Luteolibacter sp. LG18: one gene and its partner. The protein of the gene in region 1 interacts with the protein of each later gene in a pairwise test. Links are inferred from orthologs where the notes say so. Each region holds a gene or a part of one and is shown in the gene's direction. Other genes may lie near its edges.

Region 1 (7,426 bases):
ACCAGCTTTCCCTGTTCGAAGGCGATGCCGCGAAGGTGGCGGACCTGGAGAAAAAGGTCGTCTCCCACCTCGGCATCCCGGCGGTGTGGACGAATGTCGGCCAGGTTTATCCGCGCTCGCTCGATTTCCGCGTGGTGTCCGTGCTCACGGACCTCGCCAGCGGCCCGTCGTCGTTCTCGAAGACGCTGCGTCTGATGGCCGGCCACGAGACCGCCAGCGAGGGCTTCGCGCCCGGCCAGACCGGATCGAGCGCCATGCCGCACAAGATGAACTCCCGCTCGTGCGAGCGAGTGAACGGCTTCCACGTGATCCTGAAGGGCTACCTCGCCATGGCCGGCGGCCTCGCGGGCGACCAGTGGAACGAGGGCGACGTGTCCTGCTCCGTGGTCCGCCGCGTGATGCTGCCGGACGCGTTCTTCGCGCTCGATGGCCTCTTCGAAACCTTCCTCACCATCCTCGATCAGATGGACGCCTACCCGGCGGTCATCGCAAAGGAGAACGCCCACTACCTGCCGTTCCTGATGACCACCACCATCATGATGGAAGCGGTGAAGGCCGGTGTCGGCCGCGAAACCGCGCACAAGGCGATCAAGGAGCACGCCGTGGCCACGGTGAACGACCTGCGCGTCGGCAAGACCACGGTGAACGATCTGGTCGTCCGCCTCGCGGGCGACGAGCGAATCCCGCTCACCGGCGAACAGCTCGCCGCCATCGTGGCGGAGGGCGAGAGCAACGCCGGTGCCGCGCGCGCCCAAGTGGCCGCCTTCGCCGCCGCCGTCAGCGCGATCGAAGCCGCCCACCCCCAGGCCGCGGCCTACGCGCCGGGATCGATTCTGTAAGTAGCACAAACATTCTTGTTTGTGGGTGTGGGGAGCGGACCGTTTTGATGGCCCGTGCGTTCCCCACACGCTCCGCTGCGAGGGCTCACAAGCAGGAATGCGTGTGCTACAGAACGTCACACAGGTTCGCGTAGCCGGGCAGGTCCGCGGATTGTTCGTCATTGGTGAGGATGACGAGGCCCATTGCCGCGTGGTCGTCGGTGGCCAAGGCTTCGGCGAATTGGGCTCCGGCGGTCGTGGCGGAGGGCGAGAGCAACGCCCCGTCAGCGCGATCGAAGCCGCCCACCCGCGGGCCGCAGCCTACGCGCCGGGATCGATTCTTTGATCAAGGAGTAGGGACATTCCTGTCCCGTTCTTTGAACTCTTGCCAGCGAAGCTGGGTATCGATTTGAAAACGGGACAGGAATGTCCCTGCTCCTTGGCACGGATGGCTCGCTCGGCTGATTCGAGCGAGCCCCCCGTGCTCCGCCGCGAGGGCTCACAAGCAAGGAATGCTTGTGCTACTGAGCCTTCTTCAACAACACGACCCCGTTGGAGTCGCTGCCTTCGTCGCCGTAGATGGCGGCGCGGATCTTGAAGGCGGCGCCGGTTTCGTAGCGGTCGATCTTGAGACGATAGACGTTCTTGTCGTTCGTTGCGCCGGTGGTGCCGTGGTGGATGTCTTTCGCCACGCTGTCCTGGTTGAGGAAGACCTCCACCGAATCGATGTCGAGGCGCTGCTTGCCGCCGGTGAACTGGAAGGTGACCTCGTAGGTGCCCGCCTGGTTGATCTTGCCGGTGGCGTCGAACTCGACGGTGAGCGGCTTGCGGTCGCCGACCTTGCCGGACTTCCACTCGCCGATGGGTTCGCCGGATTTCGCGAAGCGGTTGTCCGCGGCCTTCGCTTGGAACGGCAGGCTGATGTGGCCGTCCGAGTTCACCGCCACGGCGCGGAAGTCGGATTCCTTCTCCACGGTCACGGGCTTCGTGTAGGCGGGGGAGTAGGCGAGCGGCCAATTGCCATCGGTGGTGTAGCGGATGCCGCCGCCTTCCACCTGGGAAACGGCGGTGGCGGTGAGCTTGCCATCGCTGCCTTTGGCGAAGGTCACCTGCGGGATCGGCAGGCGGTGGTTCCATCCGGCGGCGGCGTAGCGGGCATACTGGCGGGCCATGCGGGCGGAGAAGTCCTTCCAATCGCGGCCGGCCTTCGGCGTCCACGTCACTTCGGCCAGGGCGGCGGCGCGGGGTAGCATGAGATACTCCAGGTAACGCGCCGAGCGGTTCTCATCGAAGGGCGTGGTATCGGCGAGGAAGGGCTTGTGCAGGAACTGGTCGCTCCACAGGCAGCCCTCGGCACCGAGCACGGTCTTTTCCTGCTGCGGGGTGAGGCCCGCCGGGGTGGGGTGCCAGTCGTAGGCCTGCTGGAGGGAAATCGGCGGCAGCCAGCCCGCGCCGGGCACCTCGCCGGGCTCCTTGCTTTCCGGCACGTCGAAGTAGCAGCGGTCGGTGAGCGCGAGCACCAACGGGTTGCCCCGCTTCGCTCCTTCGGTCACGGCCTTCGGGTCGTGCCACGGCATCAGGCCCGCGGTGGTGGACACGCCGCAGCCGAGGATCTCGTCCCAGCCGAGGATCTGGCGGCCTTTCTTCTTCAGGTAATTCTCCACCTCGGTGGTCATCCAGCCCTGGAGCTCGTGTTCGCTCTTCAGCCCGAGCTCCTTCATCTTCTTCTGGCAATCCGGGCAGGACTTCCACTTCGGATACTTCGCCTCGTCGCCGCCGATGTGGATGTAGGTGGAGGGGAAGAGCGTGCACATCTCGTCGAGCACGTCGTGGAGGAACTGCCACGTCGTCGCCTTGCCCGCGCAGTAGAGGTCGTCCGAGATGAAGTGGACGGCGGGAACCTTCTGCTCCTTACCGGTGCAGGACAGCCACGGGTAGGCGGCGATGGCAGAGAGCGTGTGGGCGGGCAGCTCCAGCTCCGGGACCACGGTGATATTACGATCCGCGGCGTACTTCACGATCTCGCGGATGTCGTCCTGGGTGTAGAAGCCGCCCTGGCGGTTCGGCCCCTCGCCGCGGAAGGCTCCGATCTCGGTGAGCTTGGGATACTTCTTAATCTCCAGCCGCCAGCCGGCGTCGTCGATCAGGTGGAAGTGCAGCACGTTGAGTTTGTGCGCCGCCATGATATCCAGGTAACGGAGCACGAAGGCCTTGTCGAAAAAGTAGCGGGAGGAATCGAGCATCATGCCGCGCCACGGGTAGGACGGCTGGTCGTCGACGCGCACCGCCGGAATCGTCCACGCCTGGCCGGTGACCTCATGGTCCGAGTAAACGGCGGGCGGCAGGAGCTGGAGCAGCGTCTGCACGCCATTGAAGACGCCCGCGTAGGCCGGGGCGGTGATGGTGGCTCCGGCGGCGGTGACGGCGAGCTTGTAGGCCTCGTTGCCCGGGGCGGCGGAACCTTCCACGCGCAGGGTGATGGCGGGGCCGGTGGCCTGCGGCTGGATGGCGAGGCGCTGGCCGGTGGCCTTGAAGAGCTGGGCCGCGAGGATCTTCGCCGCCGGTTGGCTGGCGGCGTCCGCCACGATCACCGTCTGCGGGGTGAGGGTGAAGTTTCCGGTGTCCCGGGTCAGGGCCACCGGTTTCGGGATGACCAGCGGAGAGGGATCGGCGGCGAGTCCGGGCAGAACGGTGGCAAGAACGAGGAGTGGGAGTGCAAAACGCATGACGAGAAGGCGGTGATACAAAAAAGGAACGGCCACCAAACGGAGCAGCTGCCGCGGTCATTTCAACCTCTTCTTCATGGGCAATTCTGCCGACAAACGGGAGGAAAGAGGGGCTCGGTTCTCCTTTCCTCGGTTATGAATTTTAGCTTCGGCTAAAATATGGGGTTGATCCGTAAATTTTCAGGGGTAAGAAGTCCCCAGCGTCATGTCCGATCCGGCCGCCACCTTCGACACCGATTCCACCAGTCGTGAAGATACCCCGTGCCGAGGCCGGGGCTGGCGCCATCAGGGCCGGGAGAGCTTGCCGGAGGTCTTCCGCTCGATCCGCGTGCCGCAGAACGCCTCGTGGTGGCGGAAGTTGCTCGCCTTCGCCGGTCCGGGTTTCCTCGTTTCGGTCGGCTACATGGACCCGGGCAACTGGGCGACCGACCTCGCGGGCGGCGCGAAGTTCGGCTACACGCTGCTCTCCGTCATCCTGATCTCGAACCTGATGGCGATCCTGCTCCAGCACCTGTGCGTGAAGCTGGGCGTGGTGACGGGCCGCGATCTGGCCCAGGCCTGCCGCGACCATTACCCGAAGCCGGTGGCATGGGCGCTGTGGGTGCTGTGCGAGGCCGCGATCGCCGCGTGTGACCTGGCGGAGGTGATCGGTTCGGCCATCGGCCTGCAATTGCTCTTCGGCATCCCGCTGGTGACGGGCTGCGTGATCACGGTCGCGGACGTGATGATCGTGATGCTGCTGCAGAACAAGGGCTTCCGCTACGTGGAGGCGCTGGTCATCACGCTGATCCTGACCATCGGCGGCTGCTTCGCGGCGGAAATGATTTTCTCGAAGCCGGACCTCGGCGGCATCGCCCGCGGGTTCGCGCCCTCCGCCGAGCTGCTGCACAACAAGGAGATGCTCTTCGTGGCCATCGGCATCCTCGGAGCCACGGTGATGCCGCACAACCTCTACCTCCACAGCGCGATCGTACAGACACGCGATTTCCAACGCACTGACGAGGGCCGGGCGGAGGCGATCAAGTATGCGACCATCGATTCCACCGGCGCGCTGATGTTCGCCCTCTTCATCAACGGCGGCATCCTCATCCTCGCGGCCGCGGCCTTCCATTCGAAGGGCATGCACGAGGTGGCGGAGATCCAGGAGGCCTATCAGTTGCTCAGCCCGGTGCTGGGCGTCGGGGTGGCCAGCACGCTCTTCGCCGTGGCGCTGCTCGCCAGCGGCCAGAACTCCACGCTTACCGGCACGCTCGCCGGGCAGATCGTGATGGAGGGCTTCCTCAACATCCGGCTCAAGCCATGGGTGCGCCGCCTGATCACCCGCCTCATCGCGGTGGTGCCGGCCGTCGTGATCATCGCGATGTTCGGCGAAAAGCAGACGACCAACCTGCTGATCTGGAGCCAGGTGATCCTCTCGATGCAACTCGGGTTCGCGGTGGTGCCGCTGCTCATGTTCACCGGCGACAAGGTGAAGATGGGGCGTTTCGCCAATCCGCTGTGGATCAAGGTCCTCGCCTGGGTGTCCGCGGCGATCATCATCGTGCTGAACGTGAAGCTGCTGGTCGATTTCTTCGTGCCGGAGGCCTGGCGCGCGGCGATCGGGCTGTAGGTAGCACAAGCAGGAATGCTTGTTACTACTAAGGTGCCGGCGCGATCGACGGATCGTGCGGCGGGCGTCTCCACTGCATCAGCACGTTTGCGGCGAGGATCAGGGAACCGCCTGCCACCAGCGAGAAGGTCAGCGTTTCATTCGGATAGGAAGCCCCCACGAACCCACCGAGCCACGCGGGCAGCGCCAGCGCATAGCCCGCGGTGAAGACCGGCTCGATGGTGTAGATCAGTCCGGCCTCGGTGGCGGAAACGCGCGGCTGCCAGATATTCATCAACAGGTAGGCGCCCACCGAGCAGAACAACGCCAGTACCGCCACCAACGCGAACGCGGGCCACGAGGCTCCCGCGGCGATCATTGCGCCGGACGTGGGGGCCAGCAGCCACGCGATCGGGATGAACAGGAGGGCGATGGCCGTGCACATCACGAAGGTCACGGGCAGCCCGCGGTTCCCGTCGTAGCGCGGGTTTTCCAGCGTCAGGATCTGGAAGGTGAAAATGCACGCGCCCACCAGTGTCTCGATCTCGCCGCGTCCCAGCCGCAGGTCCCCGGGCTTCAGGCCGGCGAGGATCGCGCCGCCGATCATCACCAGCACGGTGGCCCCGACCACCCGGAGGGTCGGCCATTGGCGCAGCCGCAGGCACGCCCACAGCGGTAGGATCACGCAGTAGGCCTGCGTCAGGAAGGCGGAGGTGGAGGCGGCCGTGTAGGCCAGCCCATCCGCCTGCACCGCCATGCCAAAGCCGCCCCACAGCGCGAGCAGCAGCCCTTGGCGGAGTTCCCGGCGGGTCGGCCGCACGCGGTGGAGCAGCGGCAGCAGGATCAGCGCGCCCAGCCCGAACCGCCCGACCTGCATCCAGGCCGCGAGGAAGGCGCTCGAAGCCTCCGGAATGCGGAGCGTCTGCTCATAGTGCAGCGCCTTCACCACGGGGAAACTCAGGCCCCACAGCGCGCAGGCGACGATCAGGAACAAAACGGGCATCTCGGCCCGAAGGTAGGCCTGCCGGGGAATGCTGGCCAGCAACATCCGGAAGCCCGCCGCCTTCCCCCGACCCGCTGTCTGTCATGAGCACCGGGCCGGAGGGTTTCGGCGGGTCACTCGACCTGCGTGGGTGGAACTACCGGGAACCGCCGGGATCGCCAATTCCCCAAAACTAGGGGGTATCCCGGCCATCTCCCACCCGGAAGCGGGCAAGCAGTTCCGGCGTGGAGCGCACGCCAAAGTGGGAGAACAGCGTCTTGATGTAGTCGTTCACCGTGTGCACGGAGAGCGTGAGATCCGCGGCGATCTGCTTTCGCGAGCGGCCATGCAGGAGGTGCGAGAACACCATCCGGCAGCGAGGGGAAAGGGCCGGCAGCGACCGGGATTCCTCCACCGGCAGCCCCTCGATGTGCAGCCAATCGACCTCCGAGAGCAAGATATGCGCAATCTTCGATTCGCGCTGGGTGAACGCCGGCTGATCCAGTTTCCGATAGATGCCCACCGAACTCATCGCCCCGCGTTCCAGCGGGCGGAACGAGAGGATCAGCGGGCCGAGCCCGGCGTCTTCCCATAACTGGCCGACCGACGAGCCGCGGAAGCGCTCGTCCGAGACGATCTGTTGGCGATGGCGGGTCAGGTGGCCGCCACCGGCCTCCAACTCCAGAATGAAGGGCATGGTCATTTCGCCGCTTTCCGGATGCTCCACCGCCATCAGATAGGGTGGCAACTGGTCCGGGCGGAGACCACCCGTCTGGTGATAGAGATAGACCGGCTGCTGCCCGGGGATCTGGGAGGGTGCGGCGGCCCAGACCCAGGCCTGGGCCTCGATCATGCGGCACAGCCCTTCCATCAGGCGCTCGCGCTTGCGGTTCACCGGCCCTTGATCCGTCGCCACTTCCGCCAGCAGACGGACAATGGCACGCACATCCCCGTCGTCCAGCGGTAGATCCGGGTTTTCAGGATGTGAGGATGTATCCACGGGCGGGACCGTGTGCTAAGGATCAATGTTTGGGGAAATGTTTTTGTGCATGTGATGACAACTTTTTTCGGTCTGCGCTGGAGGTGGTTTTCTGAATAGCTTGGGGATTGGGTTGTGATGTTGATTTTCAGTTTGTTGTGGTTGTTTATTGGTAATCCAATAGTTACCGATCATAGGCAATTGAATAGGTAAAACAGCGATTACGGGAGATGCATGCTGCATCTAATATTACTCATCGCGGTTACGGTATTGCCAAGTCAGGTGATAACACCTAGCCTTTGGGGAGAGTGGAGATGAGCGGTACGAAGACCA
Region 2 (7,311 bases), 470 kb from region 1 along the record:
GGTATCGCGGCATTTCCCATGCTTGGCCCTGCGGCCCTGTGGTGGCCGGGCTATCCCTTACCCTGAAGAAAACATGAAACCGAAGTTCCTTCGTTTGGCGAAAACCGCGCTCCCTGCGCTCATCGTATTTGGATCCGCTCAGATCCTCCATGGTGCCATCATCGTCCCTGACACCCCGGGCAACGTGTTCGTGCCGGGCAACTACAACGGCGGTTTGGCCGCGGCGGACTCGATCGCCGCGAGCGGAGGCACCACTCCGCCTTACACGGTGACGGTCGCCAACGGCGCGATCCTGACAGGCAATGCCGGTGGCGACGTGGTCGTCGTGACTTCCGCCAATTACACCATCAACAATGCCGGCCAGCTCACGGGTTCCGGTGGCCGGGGCATCGGCGCGGCCGGTTTCGGGATCGATGTGATCAACACGGGCACGATCAGCGGTGGTGCGGGTAACTCGGCCGTGTCCGCCGGATCCATTGGCACGCTCACGAACAGCTCCCTGATCCGCGGTGACAACACCGGCATCTTCGTCACCGGCAATGCCACGACGATCACCAATAACCTCGGCGGAATCATCCAAGGCGACTTCAATGCCGATGGCTTTGGCAATGGCATCCGCGTCGGTGGAGCCCTGAACTCGCTGACGAACCGCGGCACGATCTCCGGCGTCAGCGGGGTGGTGGTGGTTGGAAATGCCCTCATCGACAACTACTCCTCGATCACCGGCAATGCGGGTTTCGGCGGCGACGGTGTCAACGTGGGCGGGGATGCGCTTCTGACGAACTATCTCGGCGCCACGATCACCGGTGCGGCGAATGGCGTCGTGGTGGGTGCCAACTCGGACGTGCTCACCTATGGCTCGATCACCGGCAACGGCGGCAGCGGCGTGGTCGCCGGAAACGGTTCGACCGTCAATACCCTCACCACCTACGATGTGCTCACCTCGCTTCCCATCGCCGGCGGATCGATCACCGGCAGTGTCCACGGCGTCAGCGGAGGCAACGGTTTGATAGTCACCAACACCTCGCTCGGCACGATCACCGGCAACGGTGGCAACGGTATCCTCGCCTTGGATTCCGCGAACATCATCAACGATAGCACGGCCTCGATCACCGGCAGCGTCGGCGGCATCAACGCCCAGAATTCGCTGATCTTGAACAACAGCGGCTCGGTCACCGGCAACGGCGGCGACGGGGTCCACGCCCAGGACAGCGGTTCGGTGACGAACAACCTCGGGGCCACGATCAGCGGCACGGTCGCCGGCGTCTGGCTCGATGATTCCGCCACCGTCGTCAACAACGGCACCATCACCGGCGGCACCGGCGACGGCGTGCGCGTCAGCGACAACTCCACGGTGACGAACACCGGCTCGATCAGCGGCACCACGGGTATCCAGGCCTTCGCGGGCGGGGGCACGTTCTCGCTGACAAACTCCTCCACCATCACCGGCACCGGGGGCACCGCCATTGATGGCGCGATCAGCGGCATCGACACGCTGAACCTGAACTCCGGTTCCACGGTCACCGGCGCGATCATCACCCGCGGCGGTGCGGATATCATCAACCTGACCTCCGGGGCCTCCAGCTCGCTCGTCAACGGCGCGATCAACATGGGCCTCGGCAACGACACGCTCAACCTGATCAACGGCCAGACGGCGATCGGCGGCGCGACGATCCGGGTGACCGGCCTGGTTTCCTTCACCGAGACCATCAACAAGTCGAATGCCGGCGTCGCCTTCCTCAACGGTGGAGCCAACGTCAACACCGTGAACATCACCGGCGGCGGGCTCTACATCAACGGCCCGGTCGATGGCAACACCACCTCCCAAGCCACCATCAACGCCGGCGGTTCCGCCCTCGGCGGCACCGGCACCTGGGACGCGAACATCGCCCTCACCGCCGGCGGCTTCAGCGCGGGCAGCGTGCCGATCACGCTCGATGCCGTGCCGACCAACGCGATCGGCCAGCTCAATCTGACCGGCAACGTGACCCACAGCCCGGGATCGTTCATCCGCTGGGACGTGGCCCCGCAGACCGCCGTGAACAACGGTGTCAACAGCGACCTCATCGTCCAGACCGGTGCGAACACCTACAACGTGAACGGCGCGAACATCCGCATCGCCGCCACCAACATCAACCAGGCGATCGGCAACGGCACCTACACGGTGGTCGACAGCGCCTCCGGCATCGTGAACTTCGGCACGATGGGAGCGCTCGGCGTGCAGTTCAACGGCAACATCGTGGACAGCGGCCCGTTCTTCGCCAGTGAGAGCGGCGCGAACGCCACCACCACCGTGCTCACGAATTTCTTCACCACCGCCGCGCTGGCGGATGGCGGGACGAACATCGTGCTCACCGTGCAGCACAACTTCGCCGGCCTGCCGGGCATCACTCCGAACCAGGCCTCGCTCGGCGCGGCCCTGGACGCCTCGGTGAATACCCCGAACCCGCTGGTGCAGGACTTCATCGCGGCGCTCGATTACTCGAACCTCGCCACGGTGCAGGCCAGCCTCGCCGCGATCGATCCGTCCACCTACCTGGCCCTCACCGCCTCCGTGGTGAACAGCGATTACACGCTGCACCGCCAGATCGGCGACCGCCTCGCGGGCCTGCGGGACAGCGATGAAGGCGGCGGCCTCTATCGCACCCAGGTCAGCGCGAAGGGTGGCATGGCTCCCTCGGCTCCGGCGTCGGTTTCCTCCAGCGGTCCGTTCAATGTCTGGGGCGGCCTGTCCTATGACTGGCAGGACTACAGCGGCCCGACCTCGCTCTCGGATTACGATGGCAACGTCTCCGCGTTCACCGTGGGCATCGACTACCGCGTTTCGCCGAACTTCGTGATCGGCGCGCTGCTCAATGGCTCGAAGAGCGATCTCGATTACACCGGCGGCAGCTCGGATATCGACAGCCTGCGCGGCGCGATTTACGCCACGCTCGGCGGCTCCACCGGCTGGTACTCGGACGCGCTCGTCGGCTACGGCAATCACAGCATCGATGCCTCGCGCTCGCTCGGCGGCGTGCTGGTGGGAGCCAGCGGCGCCAACTTCGATGCCAACAGCGTGCAGGCGCTGTGGACCGTCGGCTACACCTTCGATGCTGGTTCCTTCAAACACGGTCCATTCGCGGGCGTGGAGTACCAGAACATCGATGCGGACGGCTTCACCGCCGGTGGCCCGTTCCCGATCGGCATCAGCAGCTACAGCGTGGACTCGCTGCGCGGGCTGATCGGCTACCGGATCAAGGGTGCCTGCGGGCGCTTCAGTCCCTACGCCTCGGCAGCCTATGCCCATGAGTTCGAGGACGGCGGGAACACCGCGCTGGCCACCCTGCCGAACGGTGCTCCGTTCTCGGTGGTGGGTCCGGAGCTGAATTCGGCGATCTTGCTGACGGCGGGCACGGGCATCAGCCTGACTCCGGCGCTGATCCTGGACATCGGCTACCGCGGGGAGATCTCCACGGAGAGCGAGGGCCTGGATAGCCACGGCGGTTCGATCGGTCTGAACTACAATTTCTGATCCAACTTCTTGGATTCGTGACACCGGCCGCCGTCCCGCGAGGGGCGGCGGCCTTTTTTTCAGTGCCGCCCGGGGGTTGACGCGGGGGCTGGCGTCGATACAGGTAGCGCCATGAATTCCGACAACGACAAGGCCGCAGCCGAAACGGAGGTCCTCGAAGACGCCCCCGCCGCGACCCCGGACGTCGCTGCCGAAGCGGCGGAGCTGGATCCCTGGGAGCAGCTCGAGGCGGAAGCCGCGAAGTGGAAGGAAGTGGCGGTCCGCACCGCCGCCGACCTGGAGAACTACCGCAAGCGCGCCGCCCGCGAGCGCGAGGACGCCCTCCGCTACGCCAACCAGCGCCTGCTGGAGGAGCTGCTGCCGGTGATCGACAACTTTGAAATGGGCATGATGGCCGCCTCCAAGGACCAAGGCTCGATGATCTACATCGGCATGGACATGGTGCGCCGCCAGCTCTCCGACTTCCTCGCCTCGCAGGGCGTGGAGGAAATTCCGGCGGAAGGGAAGGACTTCGATCCGAACCTCCACGACGCTGTCACCGAGGAGGAAAGCGCGGAGGTGCCGGAAGGCCGGGTGCTGCGTGTGACACGCCGCGGGTTCCGCCTGCGCGACCGCCTGCTGCGCCCCGCCAGCGTCGTCGTTTCGAAAGCCCCTAGCGCCTGAGGAGCCCCAGCCATGTCCACCATGTCCGATAAACGTGACTATTACGAGATCCTGGGAGTGGCCCGGGATGCCTCGCAGGAGGAGATCAAGAAGGCCTACCGCAAACTGGCGGTGAAATTCCACCCGGATAAAAACCCGGGGGACAAGGAGGCCGAAGACAAGTTCAAGGAGCTCGGCGAGGCCTACGAGGCCCTGAGCGATGTCGACAAGCGCGCCGCGTACGACCGCTACGGCCATGCCGCCTTCGGCGGTGGAGGTGGTTTTGGTGGCGGCGGCTTCGGCGGCGGTGGTGGTTTCCACGATCCGATGGACCTGTTCTCGCAGGTCTTTGGCTCCGCCTTCGGTGGCGGCTTCGAGGAGTTCTTCGGGGGTGGCGGTGGCCGCCGCCAGAAGGGCAGCAAGCAGCGCGGCAGCGACCTGCGCTACGATCTGGAAATCTCCCTTGAAGAGGCCGCCCGCGGCGTCGAGAAGGAGCTGGAGATCGAGCGTTTCAACGGCTGCGACACCTGCCACTCCACCGGTTCGAAGGGCAGCGGCGGCACCCGCCCGTGCACGACTTGCGGTGGCCGCGGCGTGGTGGCCCGCCAGGCCGGCATTTTCATCCAGCAATCGACCTGCCCGGAATGCCGTGGCGCGGGCGAGGTGGTGTCCGATCCCTGCGGTTCCTGCAAGGGCGAGGGCCGTGTCCAGCGGGACAGCCGGATCAAGATCCGCATCCCGGCCGGCGTCGACACCGGCACCCGCTTGCGTTCCTCCGGCAACGGTGACGCGGGCGTCCGCGGCGGCGCGGGGGGCGACCTCTACGTCTTCCTCCATGTGAAGGATCACGACGTTTTCGAACGCGATGGCTCCGACCTGTTCTGCGAGGTGCCGCTGCCGTTCAGCACGGCGGCGCTCGGCGGCGAGCTGAGAATTCCGACGCTCGATGGCCAGTCCTCGATCAAGATCCCCGCGGGCACGCAGGGAGGCACGGTGTTCCGGCTCCGCGACAAGGGGATGCCGGCGCTTTCCGGAGGCCGCCGTGGCGATCTCCACGTGAAGGCCCAGGTGGAGGTGCCGACGAGACTGAGCAGCGAGCAGCAGGACAAGCTGCGCGCATTCTCGGAGTCCATCGGCGAGCAGAATTCCCCGATGCAGGAGTCCTTCTTCCAGAAGGCCCGGCGTTTCTTTGATCTCTGATCCCGCCCCGGCCATGGCGCGCTTCTATCTTTCCCCGGACTCGTGGAACGAGGAGGCGTGGCTGGCCGGAGACGAGGCGAAGCATCTCTCGCAGGTGCTTCGCATCCGCGCCGGTGACACGGTGACGGTGTTCGATGGCCGTGGCCGCCGCGCCGAGGCCGTGGTCCGTGAGGTGGCCCGGGACCGGGTGGGCCTCGCGCTGGGTGAAACCCGGACCCTGCCGCGGATGCAGCCCGCCATGGTGCTGGCGATCGCCATTCCGAAGGGCAAGACGATGGACCTCGTCGTCCAAAAGGCCGTTGAGCTCGGTGTGGCCGCGATCCAGCCGCTGGTGACCCGGCGCACGATCGTCCAGCCAGGCGATGGCAAGGCGGACAAGTGGCGGCGGGTGGCGCTGGAAGCCTGCAAGCAGTGCGGCACCGACTTCCTGCCGGAGGTCGCCGAACCGTTGGATTTCATGAAGTGGCTGGCGGCTCCGCCGGAGGGGCTGCGCCTGATCGCCTCGTTGGCTCCGGGCGCTCGCGAGATGCGTCATGTGGTCCGTGGCGCGGGCGAGGTGCCGGTGGTGACCACGTTGGTGGGGCCGGAGGGGGATTTCACTCCGGAGGAAACCGCCGCCGCGCTGGGGGTCGATTTCAAGCCGGTCACGCTCGGGCCGACGGTGCTGAGGACGGAGACGGCGGCGCTTTTTGCACTATCTGCCCTCCGTTACGAGTTTGCCTGAAGGCCTAACTGCTATTGATTAGGCGGCTGCGACCTTCTAGAAGCCCGCATGAATTTCGTGCGCGGCGGATGGCTCGGATTGGCTCTGGGATTGGGGTGGATACCGGCGGCGCAGGCATGGACCGGCAATGGCGCGGCCCCCGGCACGGATGGCTATTCGGTGGACACCACCCAGCGCAACGACGTGGTGTCGTTCTGGCAGTCGGTCTACAAGGCGTCGGAGGGATATGAAAGCCGCATTGGTTGGACCGGTAGCTACACCACCGGCGCTCCCGGGACGGTGGCGGCGGCTTTTTCCGATGATGTCGAGAGGCGGGTGAACTTCGTGCGCGCCCTCTGCAAGGTGCCGGCTTCCGCCCAGCTCAATACTTCCTCCACCATCGCCTACACCGCCGGTGATGCCGCTGCCCCGTCCTTGAGCACGCTCAAGTCGACCGCCGCGCAGGCTTCCGCCATGCTCATCGCGCGGAATGGATCGAGCGCGATGAATCATTCGCCGGCTTCGAACCTGACCGGTTGGTCCGCGGTGGCATGGAATGGCAACCATTACGGAAACCTCGCCAATGGCTTCTTCGGCCCGGGTGCGATCGATGCCTACATGCGCGAGGATGCCGCTGGTGTGTCGACCTGGAACACGGCCGTCGGCCACCGCCGCTGGCTGCTCCGCGTGCAGTCCACGAATTTCGCCACCGGTGACACCCCGGGCCTGAAGACCGAGCAGTCCGGCGGTCCGAAGGCCCCCACCAATACCCTCTACGTCGCCCAGATTTCGGGGGAGTCCGACACCGGGGCCGCTGCCCGCTACGTGCCCTATCCGGCCGCTGGCTATTTCCCGGCACCACTGAACAGCCCTTACTGGTCGCTTTCGTATCCCGGCGCGACCTTCACGGCGCAGACCACCGTGCAGATGTATGACGCGAACGACGTGGAAATCGCGCCGGCCGCGGGCTGGGGTGTGTTCTCGATCACATCCGGCTACGGGGACAATTCCATCGTCTGGCAGGTGCCGGCGGCGGCCGCCGTGAAGGCGGTCAATTCCGACACCACCTTCAAGGTGAAGGTCTCCAACTTCGACATCCCCAGCGGGCATGTGGGCTCCTACACCTACTCGGTGACGCTCATGAATCCGGAGAAGCTCACGGATTCGCTGATCGTTTCGGGCTCGGCCACGCCACCGGCCACGGGATCCACCAACTACTTCTTCGCCCGTCCCGATTTTTCGGACGCAGTGG

The links. Proteins that work in one complex are often made in the same cells at the same time.
Region 2: the proteins of llg_RS10340 (region 1) and grpE interact in binary tests that used the Escherichia coli proteins (3 or more experiments, as listed by UniProt). The link is inferred for Luteolibacter sp. LG18 from one-to-one orthologs.

Annotation. Positions count from the first base shown.
Region 1 is NZ_AP024600.1:2,469,779-2,477,204, forward strand. What follows is about bases 3,085-5,951. They hold llg_RS10340 (Nramp family divalent metal transporter), read left to right. Parts: upstream 3,085-3,749; coding sequence 3,750-5,153; downstream 5,154-5,951. Other genes in these bases: llg_RS10335 (family 20 glycosylhydrolase), read right to left, coding at 3,085-3,544; llg_RS10345 (DMT family transporter), read right to left, coding at 5,182-5,951. Also shown: purB (adenylosuccinate lyase), read left to right, coding at 1-839; llg_RS10330 (hypothetical protein), read right to left, coding at 946-1,125; more of llg_RS10335, read right to left, coding at 1,340-3,084; more of llg_RS10345, read right to left, coding at 5,952-6,135; llg_RS10350 (LuxR C-terminal-related transcriptional regulator), read right to left, coding at 6,308-7,114; llg_RS10355 (winged helix-turn-helix domain-containing protein), read left to right, coding at 7,408-7,426. UniProt on the Escherichia coli protein: H(+)-stimulated, divalent metal cation uptake system. Involved in manganese and iron uptake. Can also transport cadmium, cobalt, zinc and to a lesser extent nickel and copper. Involved in response to reactive oxygen.
Region 2 is NZ_AP024600.1:2,003,833-2,011,143, forward strand. The notes cover bases 2,650-5,401. They hold grpE (nucleotide exchange factor GrpE), read left to right. Parts: upstream 2,650-3,625; coding sequence 3,626-4,177; downstream 4,178-5,401. Other genes in these bases: llg_RS08380 (autotransporter domain-containing protein), read left to right, coding at 2,650-3,514; dnaJ (molecular chaperone DnaJ), read left to right, coding at 4,199-5,356; llg_RS08395 (RsmE family RNA methyltransferase), read left to right, coding at 5,370-5,401. Outside these bases: more of llg_RS08380, read left to right, coding at 74-2,649; more of llg_RS08395, read left to right, coding at 5,402-6,080; llg_RS08400 (hypothetical protein), read left to right, coding at 6,129-7,311. UniProt on the Escherichia coli protein: Participates actively in the response to hyperosmotic and heat shock by preventing the aggregation of stress-denatured proteins, in association with DnaK and GrpE. It is the nucleotide exchange factor for DnaK and may function as a thermosensor.